DNA from 4 places in the Staphylococcus argenteus genome. Region 1 is predicted to be linked to each of the others. Evidence: predicted binding sites of a transcription regulator. Region 1 holds the regulator's gene; each other region holds the start of a gene.
What was found. Region 1 encodes Rex, which represses fermentation and respiration genes when NADH is low (regulators of the CRP and FNR family bind a similar motif). Its sites were predicted from a motif close to TTGTGAAATATTTCACAA; they were not measured.
Positions count from the first base shown of each region.

Region 2: a site for Rex is predicted at 2,372-2,389, ahead of adhE (bifunctional acetaldehyde-CoA/alcohol dehydrogenase). Genes of this name have one in related genera too.
Region 3: a site for Rex is predicted at 4,413-4,430, ahead of pflB (formate C-acetyltransferase). Genes of this name have one in related genera too.
Region 4: a site for Rex is predicted at 4,125-4,142, ahead of SAMSHR1132_RS01070 (L-lactate dehydrogenase). Genes of this name have one in related genera too.

Region 1 is NC_016941.1:2,033,229-2,039,232, forward strand. It holds gene SAMSHR1132_RS09910 (ammonium transporter) at 1-1,224, opposite strand, end outside; gene SAMSHR1132_RS09915 (sulfurtransferase TusA family protein) at 1,440-1,664, opposite strand; gene SAMSHR1132_RS09920 (YeeE/YedE family protein) at 1,739-2,821, opposite strand; gene SAMSHR1132_RS09925 (redox-sensing transcriptional repressor Rex) at 3,120-3,755, opposite strand; gene SAMSHR1132_RS09930 (ABC-F family ATP-binding cassette domain-containing protein) at 4,009-5,937, shown strand.
Region 2 is NC_016941.1:139,382-145,385, forward strand. It holds gene SAMSHR1132_RS00620 (hypothetical protein) at 1-186, shown strand, start outside; gene SAMSHR1132_RS00625 (bifunctional metallophosphatase/5'-nucleotidase) at 238-1,773, shown strand; partial or broken gene SAMSHR1132_RS13635 (zinc peptidase) at 1,812-2,024, shown strand; gene adhE (bifunctional acetaldehyde-CoA/alcohol dehydrogenase) at 2,411-5,020, shown strand; gene capA (capsular polysaccharide type 5/8 biosynthesis protein CapA) at 5,381-6,004, shown strand, end outside.
Region 3 is NC_016941.1:228,593-234,596, reverse strand. It holds gene SAMSHR1132_RS00985 (glycerophosphoryl diester phosphodiesterase membrane domain-containing protein) at 1-993, opposite strand, end outside; gene pflA (pyruvate formate-lyase-activating protein) at 1,307-2,062, opposite strand; gene pflB (formate C-acetyltransferase) at 2,085-4,334, opposite strand; gene SAMSHR1132_RS00970 (extracellular solute-binding protein) at 4,924-5,892, shown strand; gene SAMSHR1132_RS00965 (sensor histidine kinase) at 5,889-6,004, shown strand, end outside.
Region 4 is NC_016941.1:253,858-259,861, reverse strand. It holds gene SAMSHR1132_RS01085 (nucleoside hydrolase) at 1-734, opposite strand, end outside; gene SAMSHR1132_RS01080 (PTS transporter subunit EIIC) at 1,105-2,634, shown strand; gene SAMSHR1132_RS01070 (L-lactate dehydrogenase) at 2,959-3,912, opposite strand; gene SAMSHR1132_RS01065 (globin domain-containing protein) at 4,474-5,619, shown strand; gene SAMSHR1132_RS01060 (hypothetical protein) at 5,645-5,818, shown strand; gene SAMSHR1132_RS01055 (DUF488 domain-containing protein) at 5,929-6,004, shown strand, end outside.

The DNA.
Region 1 (6,004 bases):
ATTTAGCTCGCCTTCAAAATAAGCATGCTCACCATGCACAATTTTATCTAATCCTATATTTGTTTCTTGCTCTGTCACAGACAACGGCGTAATCAATTTAATTACCTTCGCAATAATAAATGTCATAACTACGCTAAAAATTACTACTGCTGTAACACAAAGTATTTGCACTAACATAATATGAACATCACCTGTATAAATAAATCCATTATCAATATCCGGATTTGCTTTTTTACTTTGGAAAAATGCTGTTAATACTGCACCAATAATACCACCTACACCATGAATACCAAATGCATCTAACGCATCATGATATTTTAGTTTCACTTTTATATAATTAATGACGATATAACAACAAATACCACCAATTAATGCCATAATTGTTGCACTAAGATATGTTACATATCCAGCTGCAGGCGTAATGACAACAAGACCAGCCAGTGCACCTAGTAATAGCCCAAGTAAACTTGTAGTCTTTTTGAAAATATATTCTAAAATTAACCAACCTATAGCACCTGCGCTTGCAGCAATAACTGTGTTTGTAAATGCTAGCATTGCAATTTGATCAAATGTAAATGCACTACCTACATTAAATCCGTACCATCCAATCCACACAAAAATACCACCAATTAAGGTAATAATTAAATTATGAGGTGTAGATTCAGATTGTTTGTTACCTTTTCCAATCATAATTGCCAGTACCAAACCTGAAACACCTGATGTAATATGAACGACTGTACCACCAGCGAAATCTAATACGCCAAGTTTATTGATCCAACCGCCACCCCATACCCAGTGTGCTACCGGGCTATAAACAAGTGCTGTCCAAATAACTACAAATAATAGATACGGGATAAATTTCATTTTTTCAGCGATTGAACCTGATAAAATTGAGATTGCAATCGTACAAAACATCATTTGAAATAACATAAATAATGCCAGTGGTATATGTGGACTTATATCTTCTTGTGTAGCAAAACCTACATGATTAAGAAGTGTATATTGCCAATTTCCAAACCATAGGCTCCCATCTCCAAAACTAATAGTAAAACCAACTGTTATCCAAACAAATGTTACTAGAACAATTGCTGCCATACTTTGCATAACAGTATTAAGTGCATTTTTAGATTGAACTAATCCGCCATAAAACAAACTTAATCCTGGCGTCATTAACCAAACTAATAATGTACATAAAAACATAAATATTGTGTCGTTAAGATTCATACTTACCACTCCCTTGTTTTCATAATAATCTGATAATTTATAAAATGCAAAAATGCGTAAGATTATATGACATCTATTGAAATAAAATATGACACAACCTTTTTTTGTTAACACTTACTTATTCCTGATATTTCCATAATAAAAAGGCTATTTTCTCACTTTTAATATAGAGAAAATAGCCTTTTTAATGTTTGTGTTAGCAACAATAAATATCGTTATACTTTTTGAACTGTAATCGTCCAAGAAGCATTGTCAACTTGTTCGAAACTAGTTACGGGATATCCATTTTCTGCTGCCCAATTCGGTATAGCTTCAGTCGCTTGTGTACAGTCAAAATCAATTTTCAATTCATCTCCAGATGATAATGTCGCCATTTTCTTTTGTGCTTCAATCAATGGAAATGGACACACCATACCTACTGTACCTAATTCATATATCATAATTAACACTCCTCTTTTCAATTAAATTATTAAATGGATTTTTCCTACTTTCCTGTTCTTGAAATTCCTCACATTTATACTAGTTGTGTTTGTTGTTGCGCCTTATCAACTTGTTGTTGAACTTTCTTCATTGGACGAACAAACATAAAATGACTGATTGTCCATACGCCAGCAATCATCGCTGCTAGTGCAATCCATCCTTGCCAAGTCATCATGGCAGTTTCAACTAGACCATTACCTATGGAACATCCCCCTGCTACTGAAGCACCGAAGCCCATACATATACCACCTATAGCGCTGTTACGAATCGTCAACTTATCAGGCAAACGCCATTTAAATTCTTTTGATCCTTTAGCTGCAATGTAAGAACCTAAAAATATCCCTAAAACTAATAGGACACCCCAGTCAATAAATTTTGTTTCGCCGGTAATTAAAAAATGGACTAAATTTGCTGATGGCGTTGTAATTCCAAGCCCTGCATTCCTACCAGTCGATGTACTCATTGGCCATGCTAATAAAGCAATAAGTCCTATTGCGATTGCAGCTATAAATGGATGATATCGCTTTTCGAAAAGATAATGTCTGATACCTCTATATCGCTGCTTCAATTTAGGAATTGCTACTTTTGATTTTTTATTATTAAGTGTTCTAACTACAAGTACAGTAGTTATGATAGATAATGCTGCTACTAACACCCAAAAAGGTATTCCAGTCGTTTGAGATATATCACTATTCACATTCGTTGATTGATTAATTTGATACATTACTGGTTTCAAAATTCCTGTCTTAGTTATCGCAGCAGTAATAGCATACAAAATTAAAGCAATCCAACTTCCTATCAAACCTTCACCGGCACGATACCATGTACCAGTTGCACACCCGCCTGCTAGCACAATTCCAATCCCAAAAATAAATGAGCCGATAATCGTTCCTAATATAGGAAAACTGTGTGTAGGAATTTGTAAAACGCCAGTTGCCGTCAAAATTAAAAGTCCGACACTTTGAATAGTAATAGCTATTAATAATGCGTAAAACATTTTATTATTCTTTTGCACGTACATATCACGAAAACCACCTGTTAAACAAAATCTTGTACGTTGCATAACAAATCCTAAAAGTCCCCCGACTAATAAACCACTAACAATCATCCAAACCATTATAATACCACCTATTTCCGATAAGTTTAGTATGTATTATAGGCGATGATTTCCTCATTTTCAACCTTATACACAATATTTTTGCTATACAATAGAATATTATCTATCTGTAACCAATAGTGATTGTGTTGATTGTTTAACAATAAATTTACATGATTATTTTCTTGTATTAAGACATAACAATACATTAATTTACCACTAAAATTTCAGATTCAATAAGAAAAAGCCTGAGACTTTGTCCCAGACTTTAAAAATAATTTAAGATATAACAAGGTTAATCTTTAAAGCTACATCACATTTATTCACTGTAATTTTTCATAAAGAATAGTAATGACTGTAATTCTATACCTAAGTCGATTTGATGTACTTGCACATCTGAAGGTGTATTTATTCTGCCAGGCGTAAAGTTTAATATCCCTTTTACACCAGCTTGAACAAGTTCATCTGCTATTTTTTGAGCTACTCTCTCTGGTGTCGTTAAGATCACAACATCGATTTCTTCTTTCTTCAATGTCGCTATTAATTCATTATTATCTTTTACAATAACATTCCCTATTTTTTGGCCAATAATATCTTCTTTAATATCAAATGCTTCAGTAATAGTCATATCGTCATGAATTGAAAAGTTATATGTGAGTAATGCTTTCCCTAGGTTCCCGACTCCGACAATTGCGATTTTTATCATATCACTTTCGCTAAGTTCAGATTTAAAGAAATCTAATAAACTATCTATATTATATCCGTACCCTTTTTTACCTAATTCGCCAAAATATGAAAAATCACGACGAATTGTTGCCGAGTCAATTTGTAACGCATCGCTAATCGCTTTTGAATTTACACGATCTATACCTTTAGATTTTAATGAACTCACAAATCTATAATATAACGGTAAACGTTTTAAAGTTGCTCGAGGAATTTTAACTTGGTCACTCATTCGCTATTTCCTCCTTCGTGTTTGAATGAATTATATCTATGTATTCAAACGAGTTAGAGCGTAGTTGTTAGATTATTAAAAAACAAATAATTGATTACAATGAATACTTAAATATTATACATTATTGAATTTTAAAAATAAATATCTTAGTTTCATGACGGCGTTTTATACTGTAAAATGGTTATTAATGTAATGATTACGATTGAAATCGTAAACTAAAACTAATTGACGAAATACGAAAGGTGAAGATCGAATGATACTTTTACAACTTAATCATATATCAAAATCGTTCGATGGTGAAGATATATTTACTGATGTTGATTTTGAAGTAAAAACAGGAGAACGTATAGGTATAGTAGGAAGAAATGGTGCCGGTAAATCAACATTAATGAAAATTATAGCTGGTGTAGAAAACTACGATTCAGGAAATATGTCCAAAATCAAAAACCTAAAGCTTGGCTATTTAACTCAACAAATGACACTCAACTCTAACGCAACGGTTTTTGAAGAAATGTCCAAACCATTTGAACATATTAAAAACATGGAAGCATTAATTAAAGAAGAAACCGATTGGTTAGCTAAACATGCAGATGATTATGATAGCGATTCATATAAAGCTCATATGTCACGATATGAATCTTTATCAAATCAATTTGAACAATTAGATGGGTATCAATACGAGAGTAAAATTAAAACTGTGTTGCATGGTTTAAATTTCACTGAAAACGATTTTAATAAACCCATAAATAACTTTAGTGGTGGTCAAAAAACACGCCTTTCATTAGCTCAAATGTTATTAAATGAACCTGATTTATTACTTTTAGATGAGCCTACTAACCATTTAGACTTAGAAACAACTAAGTGGCTTGAAGATTATTTACGTTATTTTAAAGGTGCAATCGTAATTATCAGTCACGATCGTTACTTTTTAGATAAAATTGTAACTCAAATTTATGATGTAGCCTTGGGTGACGTCAAACGCTATGTTGGTAACTATGATCAATTTATTAAGCAACGTGATTTATATTATGAAAAGCGGATGCAAGAATATGAAAATCAACAAGAAGAAATTAAACGTTTAGAAACATTTGTTGAGAAGAATATTACACGTGCCTCCACTAGTGGCATGGCAAAAAGTAGACGTAAAATTTTAGAAAAAATGGAACGTATTGATAAACCAATGTTAGATGCTAAAAGTGCGAATATACAATTCGGCTTTGACCGTAATACAGGCAACGATGTCATGCACATTAAACATTTAGAAATTGGTTACCAAACACCTATTACCCAACCTATTAACATTGAAGTTTCAAAAGGTGACCATATTGCTATTATCGGGCCTAACGGTATTGGAAAATCAACATTGATTAAAACAATCGCTAATGAACAACAAGCACTTGGTGGCAATATTACTTTTGGAGCAAATTTGCAAATTGGTTATTATGACCAAAAGCAAGCTGAATTTAAATCTAATAAATCCATTTTAGATTATGTATGGGATCAATATCCTTTAATGAATGAAAAAGATATACGTGCAGTACTTGGACGTTTCTTATTCGTACAAGATGATGTCAAAAAAATTATCAACGATTTATCGGGTGGCGAAAAAGCAAGATTACAGTTAGCACTTCTAATGTTACAACGTGACAACGTCCTCATTTTAGATGAGCCTACCAATCATCTTGATATCGATTCAAAAGAAATGTTAGAACAAGCACTTCAAAATTTTGAAGGAACAATATTATTTGTTTCTCACGATCGTTATTTTATAAATCAATTAGCCAATAAAGTATTTGATTTAACCAAAGATGGCGGCAAAATGTATCTTGGTGATTACCAATATTATATTGAAAAAATTGAAGAAGCAGCTGCATTAAATGCTCAGCAAAATGAACAATCTGTTTATAACGAATCACATGAAAAGTCGCCGGAGCATTCATCGTATCATAATCAAAAAGAACAAAGACGTGAACAGCGAAAACTAGAAAGACAAATTAATGATTGTGAAAACGAAATAGAATCTTTAGAAGCTGCTATCGCTTTGATTGATGAACAATTAACTCAACCAGATATTTATAGTAACCCACAAAAAGCAAATGAATTAGCTCTCGAAAAAGAAGAAAGCGAACAAAAATTAGAACAAGCCATGACGAATTGGGAAGAATTACAACAAAAATTATAAAAATAACCATAACTCTAACTATGAAAACTCATTAGTTAGAGTTATTTTTTAACAAATTTCAAATTTT
Region 2 (6,004 bases), 870 kb from region 1:
GGACAATTCTCAAATGGAAATGGTGCATTCAGCCCTCCAGGATACAGTACGTTGTCAACAGTTAAAACTGATGAAAATGGAGATGCTACGATCAAAATTAATGCAAAAGTACTTGAAAATACTGAAGGGTCAAAGATTCGTTTGAAACTCGGTGACAAAACCTTGATTACAACAGACTTCAAATAAATATATAATAGATTTAAGAAAGTATGTTTTTGATTTAAGGAGTGGTTGAGGATGTCAAACATAGCATTTTATGTCGTGAGTGATGTGCATGGTTATATTTTTCCAACAGATTTTACGAGTAGAAATCAATATCAGCCTATGGGACTGTTACTAGCGAATCATGTTATTGAACAAGACAGAAGGCAGTATGACCAGAGTTTTAAAATAGATAATGGTGATTTCTTGCAAGGGTCACCATTTTGTAATTACTTAATCGCGCATAGCGGCAATAGTCAGCCTTTAGTTGATTTTTATAATCGAATGGCATTCGACTTTGGTACGCTAGGTAATCATGAGTTTAATTATGGATTGCCATACTTAAAAGACACTATAAGTAAACTTAACCATCCAATATTGTGTGCAAATATTTATGAAAATGATAGTACATTGACGGATAATGGTGTGCAGTATTTTCATGCGGGTAATCAAACAGTTGGTGTAATAGGATTGACGACACAATTTATCCCGCATTGGGAACAGCCAGAGCATATTCAGACACTTACATTTCATAGTGCTTTAGAAACACTTCAACAACACTTACCTGAAATGAAGCGGCGTGCTGATATTGTAGTAGTTTGTTATCATGGGGGCTTTGAAAAAGATTTAGAAAGTGGTAATTCAACCGAAGTATTGACGGGTGAAAATGAAGGCTATGCCATGTTAGAAGCATTTTCACAAGACATTGATATCTTTATTACTGGCCACCAACATCGACAAATTGCTGGGATGTATAAGGATACGGCCGTGATTCAACCTGGTACGAGAGGTACAACTGTAGGGAAAGTTGTCTTAAATACTGATGAATATGAAAATGTATCCGTTGAATCATGTGAATTACTGCCTGTTATAGATGATTCTACATTTTCTATTGATGAAGATGACCAATATTTACGTAAGCAGTTAGAGGACTGGTTAGATTACGAAATTACTACATTGCCATATGATATGACGATTGATCATGCATTTAGGGCACGTGTAGCACCGCATCCATTTACTAATTTTATGAATTACGCTTTACTAGAAAAAAGTGGTGCAGATGTTGCCTGCACAGCTTTGTTTGATTCTGCTAGTGGTTTCAAGCAGGTCGTGACGATGAGAGATGTTATTAACAATTATCCATTTCCAAATACATTTAAAGTTTTAGCTGTAAGTGGTGCCAAACTTAAAGAAGCCATTGAACGATCAGCAGAATATTTTGACGTGCAAGATGGAGAAATAAGTGTGAGCGCAGACTTCCTTGAACCTAAACCACAACACTTTAATTATGATATATATGGTGGCGTAAGTTATACCATTCATGTTGGAAAACCGAACGGAGAACGCGTGAGTGACATGAAGATAAAAGGTCATCCAGTTGATTTAAAGCAGACATATACAATTTGTGTGAATAATTATCGTGCAGTTGGCGGTGGTCAGTATGATATGTATATCGACGCGCCAGTTATAAAAGATATTCAAGTTGAAGGCGCACAACTACTTATTGATTTTTTATCAAATCATAATTTGATGCGCATCCCACAAGTTGTTGATTTTAAAGTTGAAAAGTGACGAAAAAGATATATGTTTAAAGCGAGAAAGTATTATTTTTAGACGACGTGATTGAAATGTCACGCCCTGTCAAAATGAATAGTTTGTTAAAGTTGTATTTTGATAAAAATATACTGACACCACAAAAATTATTGAATTATTTGAAAGTCGATGAAATATTTCTGAATCATCTAGCAGGTATTAATTTAAAACTCTTTAAGGATTATGTTAATGAAAATAGAGAATATAATATAACGAATCTATATAAATAAGACACAAATATGTAAAGCTCGAGCTGAAAAGATCATCATTTCAGTTCGAGGTTTTTTATGTGTAACATCTGTTGATAGGTATCTATAAAGTCTTGTAAATGTTGTGTTTTACGCGACATAACGGGCTTTTTAGACTGTTGAAGAATATTCAGAATTAAATATATAATTATGAATAAATTATGTCATTGGAAAAATTATGTTTTCAAAATCATTCTTAAAACATTGAAATAACAGTGATTTCAAGAAAACATTTATTTTAAAATTTGATATTTGTTCAAATAATATTCGAAATTTAATTTTTTTGTATAGAATTCTCTTTATATCCGCGAAAACATATACTATAATGTTTGTGAAATAATTCACAAACTAAAAAGGAGTGGTTGTATATGTTAACTATACCTGAAAAAGAAAATCGTGGATCGAAAGAACAAGAAGTGGCTATTATGATTGATGCCCTAGCTGATAAAGGGAGAAAAGCTCTAGAAGCATTATCTAAAAAGTCACAAGAAGAGATTGATCATATTGTTCATCAAATGAGCTTAGCGGCTGTTGATCAACATATGGTGCTAGCAAAATTAGCACATGAAGAAACTGGAAGAGGTATATACGAAGATAAAGCAATTAAAAATCTATATGCTTCTGAATATATTTGGAATTCAATTAAAGATAATAAAACAGTAGGAATTATTGGTGAAGATAAAGAAAAAGGACTGACATATGTAGCGGAACCAATTGGTGTCATTTGTGGTGTAACACCTACAACGAATCCTACATCTACAACAATCTTTAAAGCAATGATTGCAATCAAAACAGGTAATCCAATTATTTTTGCATTCCATCCAAGCGCGCAAGAATCATCGAAACGTGCAGCTGAAGTTATGTTAGAGGCTGCAATCAAAGCAGGTGCACCGAATGATATCATTCAATGGATTGATGTGCCATCTATCGAAGCGACAAAACAATTAATGAATCATAAGGGGATTGCGTTAGTGTTGGCAACAGGTGGCTCTGGCATGGTTAAATCTGCATATTCAACTGGAAAACCAGCGTTAGGTGTAGGACCAGGTAACGTACCTTCTTATATTGAAAAAACAGCACATATTAAACGTGCAGTAAACGATATTATTGGTTCAAAAACATTTGATAATGGTATGATTTGTGCTTCTGAACAAGTTGTAGTGATTGATAAAGAAATTTATAAAGACGTTACAAATGAATTTAAGGCCCATCAAGCGTACTTTGCTAAAAAAGACGAATTACAACGTTTAGAAAATGCAATTATGAATGAATATAAAACAGGTATTAAGCCTGATATTGTAGGTAAATCTGCAGTCGAAATTGCTGAACTAGCTGGTATTACTGTCCCCGAAAATACAAAACTTATCATAGCTGAAATTAGCGGTGTAGGTTCAGACTATCCGTTATCTCGTGAAAAATTATCCCCAGTATTAGCTTTAGTAAAAGCTCAATCTACAAAACAAGCATTTCAAATTTGTGAAGACACATTGCACTTTGGTGGATTAGGTCATACGGCCGTTATCCACACAGAAGATGAAACATTACAAAAAGACTTTGGTCTTAGAATGAAAGCGTGTCGTGTACTTGTAAATACACCATCAGCAGTTGGAGGTATTGGTGATATGTATAACGAATTGATTCCATCTTTAACATTAGGTTGTGGTTCTCACGGTAGAAACTCTATTTCACACAATGTAAGCGCAACGGATTTATTAAATATTAAAACGATTGCTAAACGTCGTAATAATACACAAATATTCAAGGTTCCTTCCCAAATTTATTTTGAAGAAAATGCAATTATGAGCCTTACAGCGATGGAAAATATTGAAAAAGTTATGATTGTCTGTGATCCTGGTATGGTCGAATTGGGATATACGAAAACTGTTGAAAAAGTATTGAATCAACGACCTGATCAGCCGCATATTAAAGTGTTTAGTGATGTTGAGCCAAACCCATCAACGAATACTGTCTATAAAGGCTTAGAAATGATGATAGATTTTCAACCAGATACAATTATTGCACTTGGTGGTGGCTCTGCAATGGATGCTGCCAAAGCAATGTGGATGTTCTTTGAGCACCCAGAAACTTCATTCTTTGGTGCAAAACAAAAATTCTTAGACATAGGTAAACGTACTTATAAAATTGGCATGCCTGAAAATGCAACATTTATTTGTATACCAACGACATCGGGTACAGGTTCTGAAGTGACTCCATTTGCTGTTATTACTGATAGTGAAACGAATGTAAAATATCCATTGGCAGATTTTGCATTAACACCTGATGTAGCAATTATCGATCCTCAGTTTGTTATGAGTGTTCCGAAAAGCGTCACAGCAGATACTGGTATGGATGTTTTAACACATGCGATGGAGTCATATGTGTCAGTCATGGCATCGGATTATACTAGAGGATTAAGTTTACAAGCGATTAAGCTAACGTTCGAATATTTAAAATCATCTGTTGAACAAGGTGATAAAGTTTCAAGAGAGAAAATGCATAATGCTTCAACATTAGCTGGAATGGCATTTGCCAATGCTTTCTTAGGTATCGCGCACTCAATTGCACATAAAGTTGGTGGCGAATATGGTATACCACATGGTAGAACAAATGCGATATTACTTCCACATATTATTCGTTATAATGCTAAAGATCCACAAAAACATGCGTTATTCCCTAAATATGAATTCTTTAGAGCGGACACAGATTATGCAGATATCGCGAAATTCTTAGGATTAAAAGGAAATACGACAGAAGCACTCGTAGAATCATTGGCCAAAGCTGTTTACGAATTAGGTCAATCGGTTGGCATTGAAATGAACTTGAAAGCACAAGGTGTTTCTGAAGAAAAATTAAATAGCACTATTGATAGAATGGCAGAGCTAGCATTTGAAGATCAATGTACAACTGCAAACCCAAAAGAGGCGCTCATTAGTGAAATTAAAGGTATCATTCAAACAGCATATGATTATGAAGAATAGTTTTTCAAGATTGTGCCACGAATGATAGAGCTTAAACCTCTGAAATTAAAAGTTTAATCATATATCAAATGAAATGATAAGTCGGTAATCATAATTGGTTATCGGCTTTTTATTTTTTATCATCAAAATATCTATCAAAATAATCATAAAAAAATAAAAAGTTCAAATAAATAATTTCTTAAGATTGAGATTATTTTCACAAAGTCTTACACTTTTAGAGTATAATTATTTTTAAAGGCATATAAATGTGAAAGAAGAAATATTTACCTTTAAAAGTAATTTATTGTTTAAATACATTGTAATATGTAAATACTATATATATAATACCAACAATATTGAAAAATTTAAGGGAGGTAAATAATGGATAGTGCATTAGAATTAACAAAAATTAAAGAAGTGTTACAAAAAAACTTAAAGATATTAATTATCTTGCCACTATTATTTTTAATTATTAGCGCGATTGTTACGTTTTTTGTCTTATCACCTAAATATCAAGCTAATACACAAATTTTAGTGAATCAAACTAAAGGTGACAATCCTCAGTTTATGGCACAAGAAGTACAAAGTAATATCCAGCTTGTAAATACGTATAAAGAAATTGTTAAAAGTCCGAGAATTTTAGATGAGGTGTCGAAAGACTTAAATCATAAATACTCACCTTCTAAATTATCGAGTATGTTAACAATTACAAACCAAGAAAATACACAACTTATCAACATCCAAGTTAAAAGTGGTCATAAACAGGATTCTGAAAAAATTGCGAATAGTTTCGCTAAAGTAACAAGTAAACAAATTCCAAAGATTATGAGTGTAGATAACGTATCAATTTTATCTAAAGCAGATGGTACAGCAGTTAAAGTCGCACCAAAAACGGTAGTGAATTTAATTGGTGCATTCTTCTTAGGATTAGTTATCGCATTGATATATGTATTCTTCAAAGTTATTTTCGATAAGCGAATTAAGGATGAAGAAGACGTAGAGAAA
Region 3 (6,004 bases), 960 kb from region 1:
CAAATACATATTATAACCGATAAAACATATCACAGCTAACAGCATAGATATAATAAAGAATTTAGACTTACGCTTCGGTTTAGGGTGTTTAAACTCTAATGTCGGTTGATACAATGCATTTTCCTGTTTTAAATGAAGGACTAACACACTAATCAACGACAATTTTGTAAATAAATAGTAGAAGAATAGTGCACTTTTCAAGACGACAAACAATACAGATGAAATTATAAATTTATTGCCATCTTCATCTAAATATATTGCAATGAAAGTTGCTGCTGAAACAACGAGCGTTAAAATCGCGGCGATAATAATCTCTAATATAACAATTTCTATTACTAGTCGAAATTTATTCCGCTTCGTAATTTGCCAGCTCAATCTCATATTTTTAAATAATGATTGCCTATTTAAAATCGTCAGCGGCAAAGTGAATATTAGCTTGAAGTTTAAAATAAAAACAGCAACCATAAAGGTTCCATATATGATAATACCCTTTGTCGTTTTCATAAGTTCTTCCGTTAAAAATTTAGGTATATAAATGTTTTTCGTCAGTACGGAACTTAGACCTAAATTGGCAATTGGTATCATTAAAATTAAATATATAACAAAGAAAATAATCGGCACACCAACAAGTTTGCGTACATTAACAAAAGCATTTTTAAAAATGGATTTGAACGTAATAATTTGTCGATCAAAACCTGCATAAACCATATAAACTAATAATGAAAATTCAACATAAATTAAAAAAGCTACACTTAAAATAAATATGATAAGCAGTATCACACTTGCTGGATGACTTACTATTTCAATCCAATTGTTAATCGTGAGTTGGCTTTGTCCAGCAACTTTTAACATCAAATTGAAGAGTAAAATTAAATATGTGCTACTGATAAATATCATGATTAATTGCAATAGTAAGGCATTGATACTAAAGCGCCCTTTATTGTGATACAGTAATTTAAATACTGTCCATATATCTCTCATTATTCTCTTCATAATCACGCTCCACATTGCTTTAATATTAATTTTCATATTAATATTTTTAATTGCTAAGGGTCAATAGAATATTAAAAAAGTTAAACATAAATATGTAAATACCAATCATTTGAGCTATTGGTTACCTTACTCATCTTTTAGAAATGATTTTCTACCAACTGCCATGTTAACAAAGTTAAACATCAATGTAGCTTCTATAATCTTTTAAAACATATGATATTGCCATTTAATCCATATATCACAACTGAAAAAAGAAGCATATGCCGCTTCGCTCATGAAGTTGCATATGCTTTCTTTTCGGTCTGAATTGTATTTATAATTCAACGGGAATTTTCCCTTTGAAGTTAACATAACGGTAGGCTGCTTTAACAGCTTCATCATCGGGCGCTTCTACATCTTCTAATTCATATGCAATACCCAATGTCTTCCACTTATGAACACCTAACTGATGATATGGTAAAATTTCAAACTTTTCGACGTTATCTAGAGAATTAATAAATTCACCTAGTTTAATTAAATCGTCTTTATCATCAGAATAACCAGGCACAAGGACATGACGAATCCATACAGGTTGTTTCATATCTGACAGTTTGCGCGCGAAGTTAAGGATGTGTGTATTAGGCTTTCCTGTCAATTTGATATGTTTTTCATTATCGATATGTTTAATATCTAACAATATTAAGTCTGTATGTCTTTGTAATTCTTCAAAATGTCTTTGAAACGCTTTAGTATCATTGGCACAACCAGCTGACGTATCTAAGCAAGTATGCACACCATTTTCTTGTAACTCTGCAAACAGTTTTTCTAAGAATGGCATTTGTAATAATGGTTCGCCACCACTCACTGTTACGCCACCACCTGATGCATCAAAGTATGGTTTGTATGGTAAAATTTCATCCACCATTTCATCAACTGTAACTTCTCTTGATGGCTCATTGATTTTCCAAGTATCTGGATTGTGACAATACAAGCATCGAAGTAAGCATCCTTGTGTAAATAATATATATCTTAATCCCGGACCGTCGACAGTACCCAAACTTTCGACGGAATGTAAGTGTCCCTTTAGCATAGTGCTCCCACCTTAAATTTTGTTACATACTTTCATGGAATGTACGAGAAATTACATCTAATTGTTGCTCACGTGTTAATTTAATGAAGTTAACAGCGTATCCAGATACACGGATTGTTAATTGTGGATATTCTTCTGGATGTTCCATTGCATCTATTAATGTTTCACGGTTAAATACGTTAATATTTAAGTGGTGACCACATTGCATTGCATAACCATCTAACATACTTGTTAAGTTACGATTTTGATCTTCTGGTTCTTTACCTAATGATTTCGGTACGATACTGAATGTATTTGAGATACCATCTTTACAGCAATCATAAGGAATCTTAGCAACAGAACTTAATGAAGATAATGCACCTTTTTGGTCACGACCATGCATTGGGTTTGCACCTGGTGCGAATGGTTCGCCAGCTTTACGTCCATCTGGTGTATTACCAGTTTTCTTACCGTATACAACGTTTGAAGTAATTGTTAATACACTCATTGTATGTTCTGAATCACGATATGTTTTATGGCTACGTAATTTAGTCATGAAGCGTTCTACTAAATCAACTGCGATATCATCTACACGGTTATCATTGTTACCGTATTTAGGGAAATCGCCTTCAATTTCAAAGTCTACTACAAGACCTTCTTCGTTACGAATTGGTTTAACTTGTGCATATTTAATTGCAGATAATGAGTCAGCAGCTACTGATAAACCAGCGATACCTGTTGCCATTGTACGTACAATTTCTGTATCATGTAATGCCATTTCAATACGTTCATAGCTATATTTATCATGCATGTAGTGAATAACATTTAATGAGTTAATGTAAACACCTGCAAGCCAATCCATCATTTGATCGAATTTCTTGAATACTTCGTCGTAGTCTAATACTTCACTCTTAATGCCTTCGAAGTTAGGACCAACTTGTGCGCCAGATTTCTCATCTTTACCACCATTGATAGCGTAAAGTAATGTTTTAGCTAAGTTCGCACGCGCACCGAAGAATTGCATTTGTTTACCAATTGTCATCGCTGATACACAACATGCGATACCATAGTCATCGCCATAGCTTTCACGCATAATATCATCATTTTCATATTGGATAGAACTTGTTTTAATACTCATTTTTGCACAGTATGTTTTGAAGTTATCAGGTAAACGTACTGACCATAATACTGTTAAGTTTGGCTCTGGTGCTGGGCCTAGGTTATCTAATGAATGTAAGAAACGGAATGAGTTTTTCGTTACAAGTGGACGTCCGTCGATACCTACACCACCGATAGATTCAGTTACCCAAGTTGGGTCTCCAGAGAATAATTCATTGTAATCAGGTGTACGAGCAAATTTAACAATACGTAATTTCATGATGAAGTGGTCAATGATTTCTTGAACTTCACTTTCAGTAATTACACCTGCTTTAAGGTCACGTTCAGCATAGATGTCTAAGAATGTAGAAGTACGTCCTAAACTCATTGCTGCACCATTTTGTTCTTTAATTGCAGCAAGGTATGCTAAGTATAACCATTGAACTGCTTCTTTAAAGTTTTCAGCTGGACGGCTTAAATCGAAGCCATATTTTTGTCCAAGTTCTTTTAATTCTTTTAATGCACGGTATTGTTCTGATAATTCTTCACGTAAACGAATTACATCTTCAGACATTTCCGTAGACATTGTATTGAAGTCATGCATTTTTTCTTCCATTAAGAAATCTACACCGTATAATGCTACACGACGATAGTCACCGATAATACGTCCACGTCCGTATGCATCAGGTAAACCAGTGATTACACCTGCTTTACGACAGTTCAACATTTCTCTTGAATATGCATCGAATACACCTTGGTTATGAGTTTTACGATAATCTGTAAAGATTTTTTCAGTTTCTTCGTCTAATTCGTAACCGTAAGCTTCACAAGCTGCTTTCGCCATACGAATACCACCGAATGGTTGCATTGAACGTTTGAATGGTTTTTCAGTTTGTACACCTACAATTGTTTCTAAATCTTTGTCTAAATAACCAGCATCATGAGATGTAATTGTTGAAGCTACTTTTGTATCCATATCCCACATGCCGCCACGTTCACGTTCTTCTTTCGATAACTGCATTACTTGATCCCAAAGTTTAGAAGTTGCTTCTGTTGGTCCTGCTAAAAATGAATCATTACCTTCATAAAGTGTGTAGTTTAATTGAATAAACTCTCTTACATCTACGTGTCTGTTCCATCTTCCATTTTTAAATCCTTGCCAAGCTGTTGCATGATTTTTATTTGTTTCTAACATACTAAACGCCTCCATCTGTATAATGTTGTGAATTTGAAATGCTATGTTAACGTTTTCATAGTCATTGTAGCATGTTTGTTGTGATTTTTTTCACATAAATTATGTACAAATTTCATCAAATGTATGTCAAAACATAGAAACTGTACTATTTTGTGTAACAGTATCATGCTATTTCCATTCTGTTACACAACAGTTATAATGTTCACGATTTTCATTGATTTAAAAGTTTATATTAGCGTATATTTTTGTTGTTAAAAAATGATTGTTAAAAAGCGTTAAATCAATACTTAGAAAGGTTTACTTTTATATATGAAGGGACAGAATTAAATATCTTTTTCTACTTAAAAATCTCGCTCAGTATCATCAAATATCTCGTCATTTTTTATATAACAGCTTCAAATAAAATATAACAGTTTAGTTTTACAGCCTCGACAAGTCGCCTTGACAAACTAAAATCATCTGCTATTCACAACATTTGCAACGAATTAACAAGTCATATTTAAAAATTTTCTAAATATTTAACATTACTTATGCATCATTTATTGCTAAAATTATTGTATTAAAATATACATAGAATTGATGGGATATCATGAAATTAAAAATTTATACCTTACTATTATTTCTCATTTTTTTAGCAGCATGTTCAAATACACATCATTCAGAAACAGAAAAGAACGTATTAACCGTATACTCCCCGTATCCAGCAAATTTAATTCGTCCGATTTTAAATGATTTTGAAAAACAAGAACGCGTCAAAATAGAAATTAAACGAGGATCTACACAAGTATTACTTTCGAATTTACATAAAGAGAAACTTTCTGAACGTGGTGATGTCTTTATGGGGGGTGTATTATCAGAAACGATTGATCATCCAGAGGATTTTGTACCCTATCAAGATCGTTCTGTCACACAACAACTAGATGATTATCGATCAAACAATAAATATGTAACCAGTTTTCTGTTAATGCCTACAGTTATTGTGGTGAACAAAGACTTACAAGGTGATATTGCCATTCGAGGTTATAAAGATTTGTTGCAATCTGTGCTTAAAGGACGTATCGCATATTCTAATCCAAATACAACAACGACGGGTTATCAACATATGCGTGCCATTTATAGTATGAATCATCAAGTGAGTGATGTGCATCAATTTCAAAATCATGCGATGCAACTCTCACAGACTTCTAAAGTTATTGAGGAGGTAGCAAAAGGTAAATATTATGCAGGGCTTAGCTATGAACAGGATGCACGCACATGGAAAAACAAAGGCTATCCAATATCTATCATTTATCCAACTGAAGGTACGATGTTAAATGTAGACGGCATTGCATTAGTTAAGAACGCACATCCTCACCCTAAACGTAAGAAGTTAGTACAATATTTGACCAGTCGATCTGTACAACAACGTTTAGTCGCTGAGTTTGATGCTAAATCAATTCGAAAAGATGTCACTGAACAAAATGACCGATCTATTGCTAGTCTGAAGAATATACCTTTAATACCGAAGTCTAAATTACCGAACATTCCGCACCATAAGTTTTTGGAGATGATTGAATGACAGCATATAAACCATACAGGCACCAATTAAGAAGATCGCTATTTGCGTCTACCATTTTCCCAGTATTTTTAGTAATTATTATTGGATTGGTAAGCTTCTACGCAATATATAT
Region 4 (6,004 bases), 980 kb from region 1:
ATTGTACAAGCATCATGTATTGGACCACCGTCCATATTAAAGTGAGTCTTGTATGTCTTCTTAAAGAATTGCAATAGTTCTACGACGAACTGTGCAACAGGATTATTGATACTTTCAAAGCGTTCAATCACTTGATCGTCGGCTAAAACTTGATGTGTTACATCAAGACCAAACACATTTATAGTAATCCCACTTTCAAAAACACGCTTCGCTGCTTCAGCATCTACCCAAATATTAAATTCAGCTGTGGGCGTCCAATTTCCAAAAGTACCACCACCCATCAAAGTAATAGATTCAATATGCTCAGCAATTCTTGGCTCACGAATCAATGCCGTTGCCACATTCGTAAGAGGTCCTGTCGCTACAATTGTTACAGGTGTATCACTCGTCATCACTTTGTTAATAATCACATCTGATGCTGGCTTTGCAACTGCATGACGTGATGGTGTCGACGGTAATTTCGGACCATCCAAACCAGATTCTCCATGTATTTCAGACGCAAAGGCCGCCGGTTTAATTAATGGTCTATCTGCACCTTTGGCTACTTCTATATCTTGACGTCCCATGATATCTAATACATTCAAAGCATTGGTCGTATTCTTTTCAACTGCTTGGTTTCCTGCTACAGTCGTTACCGCTAATATCTCTAATGGACTATCGCTTGCGCCTGCTAAAATAAGTGCTATCGCATCATCATGACCTGGGTCACAATCCATAATAATTTTTTTCTTCATTTAAATCTCCGCCTTTCTTAAGTTGTCATCGAAGTGCTTATGTAAATTTATTTATATTAGTTGCGTATCATTGTCCTGAAAAATTGCCATACTAATATTCAAAATCGTAATTATATCGTTGCGATATTGTTATCTATTGTATGTTTCTTTATCAAATAATTTATATTACGGTTCATCAACACGCTTTTATAAATTGTATATGTGAATATTCCAGGCTTTTGAAAATAAACTTCCACAACAATGTAAATGCTGATTTATATGATTGTTACATGATTCAAACAATTTTTATGAAAAACATTTTCATACACAGAATATACATTGATATTAAATTTCTCAAAAGCTATATTGAGATTAATTAGGAGGGATGTTAATGAAATCTTTATTTGAAAAAGCACAGCAGTTCGGCAAATCATTTATGCTACCTATCGCAATCTTGCCAGCTGCAGGTCTATTGTTGGGTATCGGTGGTGCATTAAGTAATCCTAACACCGTGAAAGCGTACCCTATCTTAGATATTACCTTATTACAAAATATTTTTACATTAATGTCAGCTGCAGGAAGTATCGTCTTTCAAAATTTACCCGTCATATTTGCAATTGGTGTCGCAATTGGCTTATCTAGAAGTGATAAAGGTACTGCTGGTTTAGCTGCACTACTTGGATTTTTAATTATGAATGCGACGATGAATGGCTTATTAACAATTACAGGAACTTTAGCTAAAGATCAACTCGCACAAAGTGGACAAGGTATGGTTCTCGGTATACAAACTGTTGAAACAGGTGTTTTCGGCGGGATTATTACAGGTATAATGACCGCACTACTTCATAATAAATATCATAAAGTGACCTTACCACCTTATTTAGGCTTTTTTGGTGGTTCTCGATTTGTCCCTATTGTCACTGCCTTTGCTGCAATTTTTTTAGGCGTCTTCATGTTCTTTATCTGGCCAACGATTCAAGCAGGTATTTATCATGTTGGTGGCTTTGTAACAAAAACAGGTGCCATTGGTACATTTATATATGGTTTTATTTTAAGGTTGTTAGGTCCGCTTGGTTTACACCATATTTTTTACTTACCATTTTGGCAAACAGCACTTGGTGGCACGTTAGAAGTTAAAGGACATTTAGTTCAAGGTACACAGAATATATTTTTCGCGCAACTTGGTGATCCAGATGTGACTAAATACTATTCAGGTGTTTCAAGATTTATGTCAGGTCGATTTATTACAATGATGTTTGGTTTATGCGGTGCTGCACTAGCTATTTATCATACCGCTAAGCCTGAAAATAAAAAGGTGGTTGGTGGTTTAATGCTATCTACTGCACTCACATCATTTTTAACAGGTATTACTGAACCTTTGGAATTTAGTTTCCTATTTGTCGCACCAATTCTTTATGTGATTCATGCCTTTTTTGATGGTTTAGCATTTATGTTAGCGGATATTTTCAATATTACAATTGGTCAAACATTCAGTGGTGGCTTTATCGATTTCTTACTCTTTGGCGTGTTACAAGGGAATAGTAAAACAAACTATTTATATGTCTTACCTATTGGCATTGTGTGGTTCTTCTTGTACTATATTGTCTTCCGTTTCTTAATTACGAAGTTTAATTTTAAAACGCCAGGTCGAGAAGATAAAGAATTGCAACAGCAAGTTGAGGCTACTGAAAGAGCACAAACTATTGTAGCTGGTTTAGGTGGAAAAGATAACATCGAAATCGTTGATTGCTGTGCTACACGATTACGTGTCACACTCCAACATAACGATTATGTTAATAAAGAAATACTAGAAAGTACTGGCGCTAAAGGTGTCATTCAACAAGGCACCGGCGTTCAAGTCATCTACGGTCCTCATGTAACAGTTATTAAAAATGAAATTGAAGAATTGCTCGGGGATTAAGACTAACCGAAAATATTAACAGAACTAATAGCAACGATGCTCAGTGTAAGAATTGACATCGTTGCTTTTATTTTAAAGGTTGATTTTAAAATATTAGCTTCATATTGCATTACATAATAAGCTAGAAAATAACCTCTTCTCGACAATCATCTTAATGATATTATTAAAGCTCAAGTGCCAGATTTGATTTTAATTTTCAACAATGGCTTTTACTGCATTAAAAATAGGACTACTTGACACATAAGGTTGCATCAAATAGTCCTTTATACAATTTTTTGGGTAAGGTTTTACAATTTTTGGAATGGTATGGTTTTTAAATTAAAGTTATTTTAGTTCTTCGGCTTCAGCCATTATATCTTTTAATGTTTTAGCTGAATGCGCAAATTTACTGCGTTCTTCGTCGTTTAATGGGATTTCAACGACATTACGAATGCCGTTTCTATTGATGACTGCTGGAACACCAATATAAACATCTTCTTCTTCGTATTCGCCTTCTAATAATGCTGATACAGTCAATACGGCATCTTCATTTCTGAAAATCGCTTCAGTAATTCTAGCTAATCCCATCGCAACACCATAATAAGTGGCACCTTTAGCTTGAATTATGTCATATGCTGCATCACGTGTTTGAACAAAAATTTGCTCAATTTGTTCTTTGCCTTCTGGGCGTTCTTCAAGTAATGCTTTTAAAGGTTGACCTGCAATATTAGCGTGTGACCATACTGGTAATTCAGTATCACCATGTTCACCAATAATTTGAGCATCAACGCTACGTGGCGCAACATCAAATGCTTCACTTAATAATAATCTAAAGCGTGCAGAGTCTAAAATTGTACCAGAACCTATAACGCGTTCTTTAGGTAATCCAGAGAATTTCCATGTTGCGTACGCTAATATATCAACTGGATTTGTAGCTACCAAGAAAATACCATCAAATTTCGATGCCATCACTTCACCAACGATTGATTTGAATATTTTCAAATTTTTAGATACTAAGTCTAAACGTGTTTCTCCAGGTTTTTGTGCAGCACCAGCACAAATTACAACTAAATCAGCGTCATGACAATCGCTGTACTCACCAGCTTTTACACGTACCGTTGTAGGAGAATATGGTGTTGCATGTTTTAAGTCCATAACATCTCCTCGAACTTTTTCAGTGTCTAAGTCAATGATTACTAATTCATCGACAATACTTTGGTTTACTAATGAAAATGCATAGCTTGAACCTACTGCACCATTACCTATTAATACAACTTTGTTCCCTTTAAATTTGTTCATTACAAAAACTCCCTTATGATTAGTTCACTAAAATACCTCTTACAATAGATGGCATTTTAGTTAATTGCTGCTTAATGATGATACAAAAGCAAATAAACATCTCTTTGATTTTCAACGCATAACTTAAAAGGTCATGTGTCTTACACTTTTAAGTTTGTGATTTATTTCACATATAAAATGTAACATGCATAAATCGATTGGTCAACGATTTATTGTGATTTATTTCACATTTTATTTTAATTTTTACACCTTTTTTGTTTGTATCCGTTTACATTATAAAAATTTATTTATTACTTTGACTAAATCACATTCAAATACCGATTAACATCTATTAATAGTACTTTCATCAACGATTCTTTTGTAAATCACAAATAAATGAGTTCAATCGTTGAACTTCAAATAAATTATTGTACACAATACCTCTTGATTGAACATAAAAAAATTAAAAACGTCATACAATTATCAAATTTGTCAATTTATTTATATTTTCCAAAACCAATCAATTGAATATTAATTTTTTTAGTAGAATAATCAAATTACACAGATTAAAGGAGGAGTATCATGCTTACAGAACAAGAGAAAGATATTATTAAACAAACAGTGCCTTTACTTAAAGAGAAAGGTACTGAAATTACATCAATCTTTTATCCAAAAATGTTTAAAGCACATCCTGAACTTTTAAACATGTTTAATCAAACAAACCAAAAAAGAGGCATGCAATCTTCAGCATTAGCACAGGCTGTAATGGCTGCAGCAGTTAATATCGACAACTTAGGTGTAATCAAACCCGTCATTATGCCTGTTGCATATAAACACTGTGCGTTACAAGTTTATGCTGAGCATTATCCAATCGTGGGGGAAAATTTATTAAAAGCTATTCAAGACGTGACAGGATTAGAAGAAAATGACCCTGTCATTCAAGCTTGGGCGAAAGCATATGGTGTTATTGCGGATGTGTTCATCCAAATTGAAAAAGAAATTTACGACCAAATGATGTGGATTGGTTTCAAACCATTCAAAATTACCAATATTAAACAAGAATCTGAGGATATTAAATCATTTACAGTTGAAACTGATGAATATGATTTTAGTCAATTTACACCAGGTCAATATATCACAGTTGATGTTTCTAGTGATAAACTTCCATATAGAGCTAAACGTCACTATTCTATCGTATCAGGTGATAAAAATCATTTAACTTTTGGTGTTAAACGTGATGTTACGATTGACCATGAAGGTGAAGTTTCTACAATTTTACATGACGAAATTAAAGAAGGCGATATGATTAATTTAGCTGCGCCTGTAGGTGGTTTTGTATTAAAGAATACGACTGAACCACAACTCTTCTTAGGCTCTGGCATTGGTGTTACACCTTTAGTTGCAATGTTCGAGGCTGCTAGCGCTAAAGGTTTAGATACACAAATGGTTCAAGTTGCTAAAAATGAACAACATTTACCTTTCAAAGACAACTTCAACAGTATTGCAAGCAATCATGACAACGCTAAATTATATACACACTTAAAAGATACACAAGGCTATATTGGCGCTGAAGAACTAAAAGTATTTTTAGAGAATAAACCTGAAATTTATATCTGTGGTGGTACAAAATTTTTACAATCTATGATTGAAGCACTTAAGTCTTTAAATTACGATATGGATCGCGTCCATTACGAAACATTCATTCCTAGACTAAGTGTTGCAGTCTAATTATGGAAAGCGGTTTAGTGTCGATATGAAAGTTAACCAACGGTACATTAAAGTATTTGCATTATATTTCGCAAGTATTGTTACTGCAAATATTGTCGTTAAAAATAACAATTTAATTAAAACGTTGATGCAAACGATTACTGGCTATACTGTCTTCGCAATTGGTTTAAAGTATTTAACTAAACGTAAAAATAAATAACACTTATATAAAACAGCTATGACTTTACTTGTCGTGGCTGTTTTTTAACTTTAAAACATTTTTAGGATAAAAGAATGCGCATTGAATTTCATAAGAAAGGAGTTTACAAAATGACCATTGATATAGGACGAATTTACGATCACAAAGAACGGACCGATGCTATTCGTGTGTTAGTTGATAGAGTGT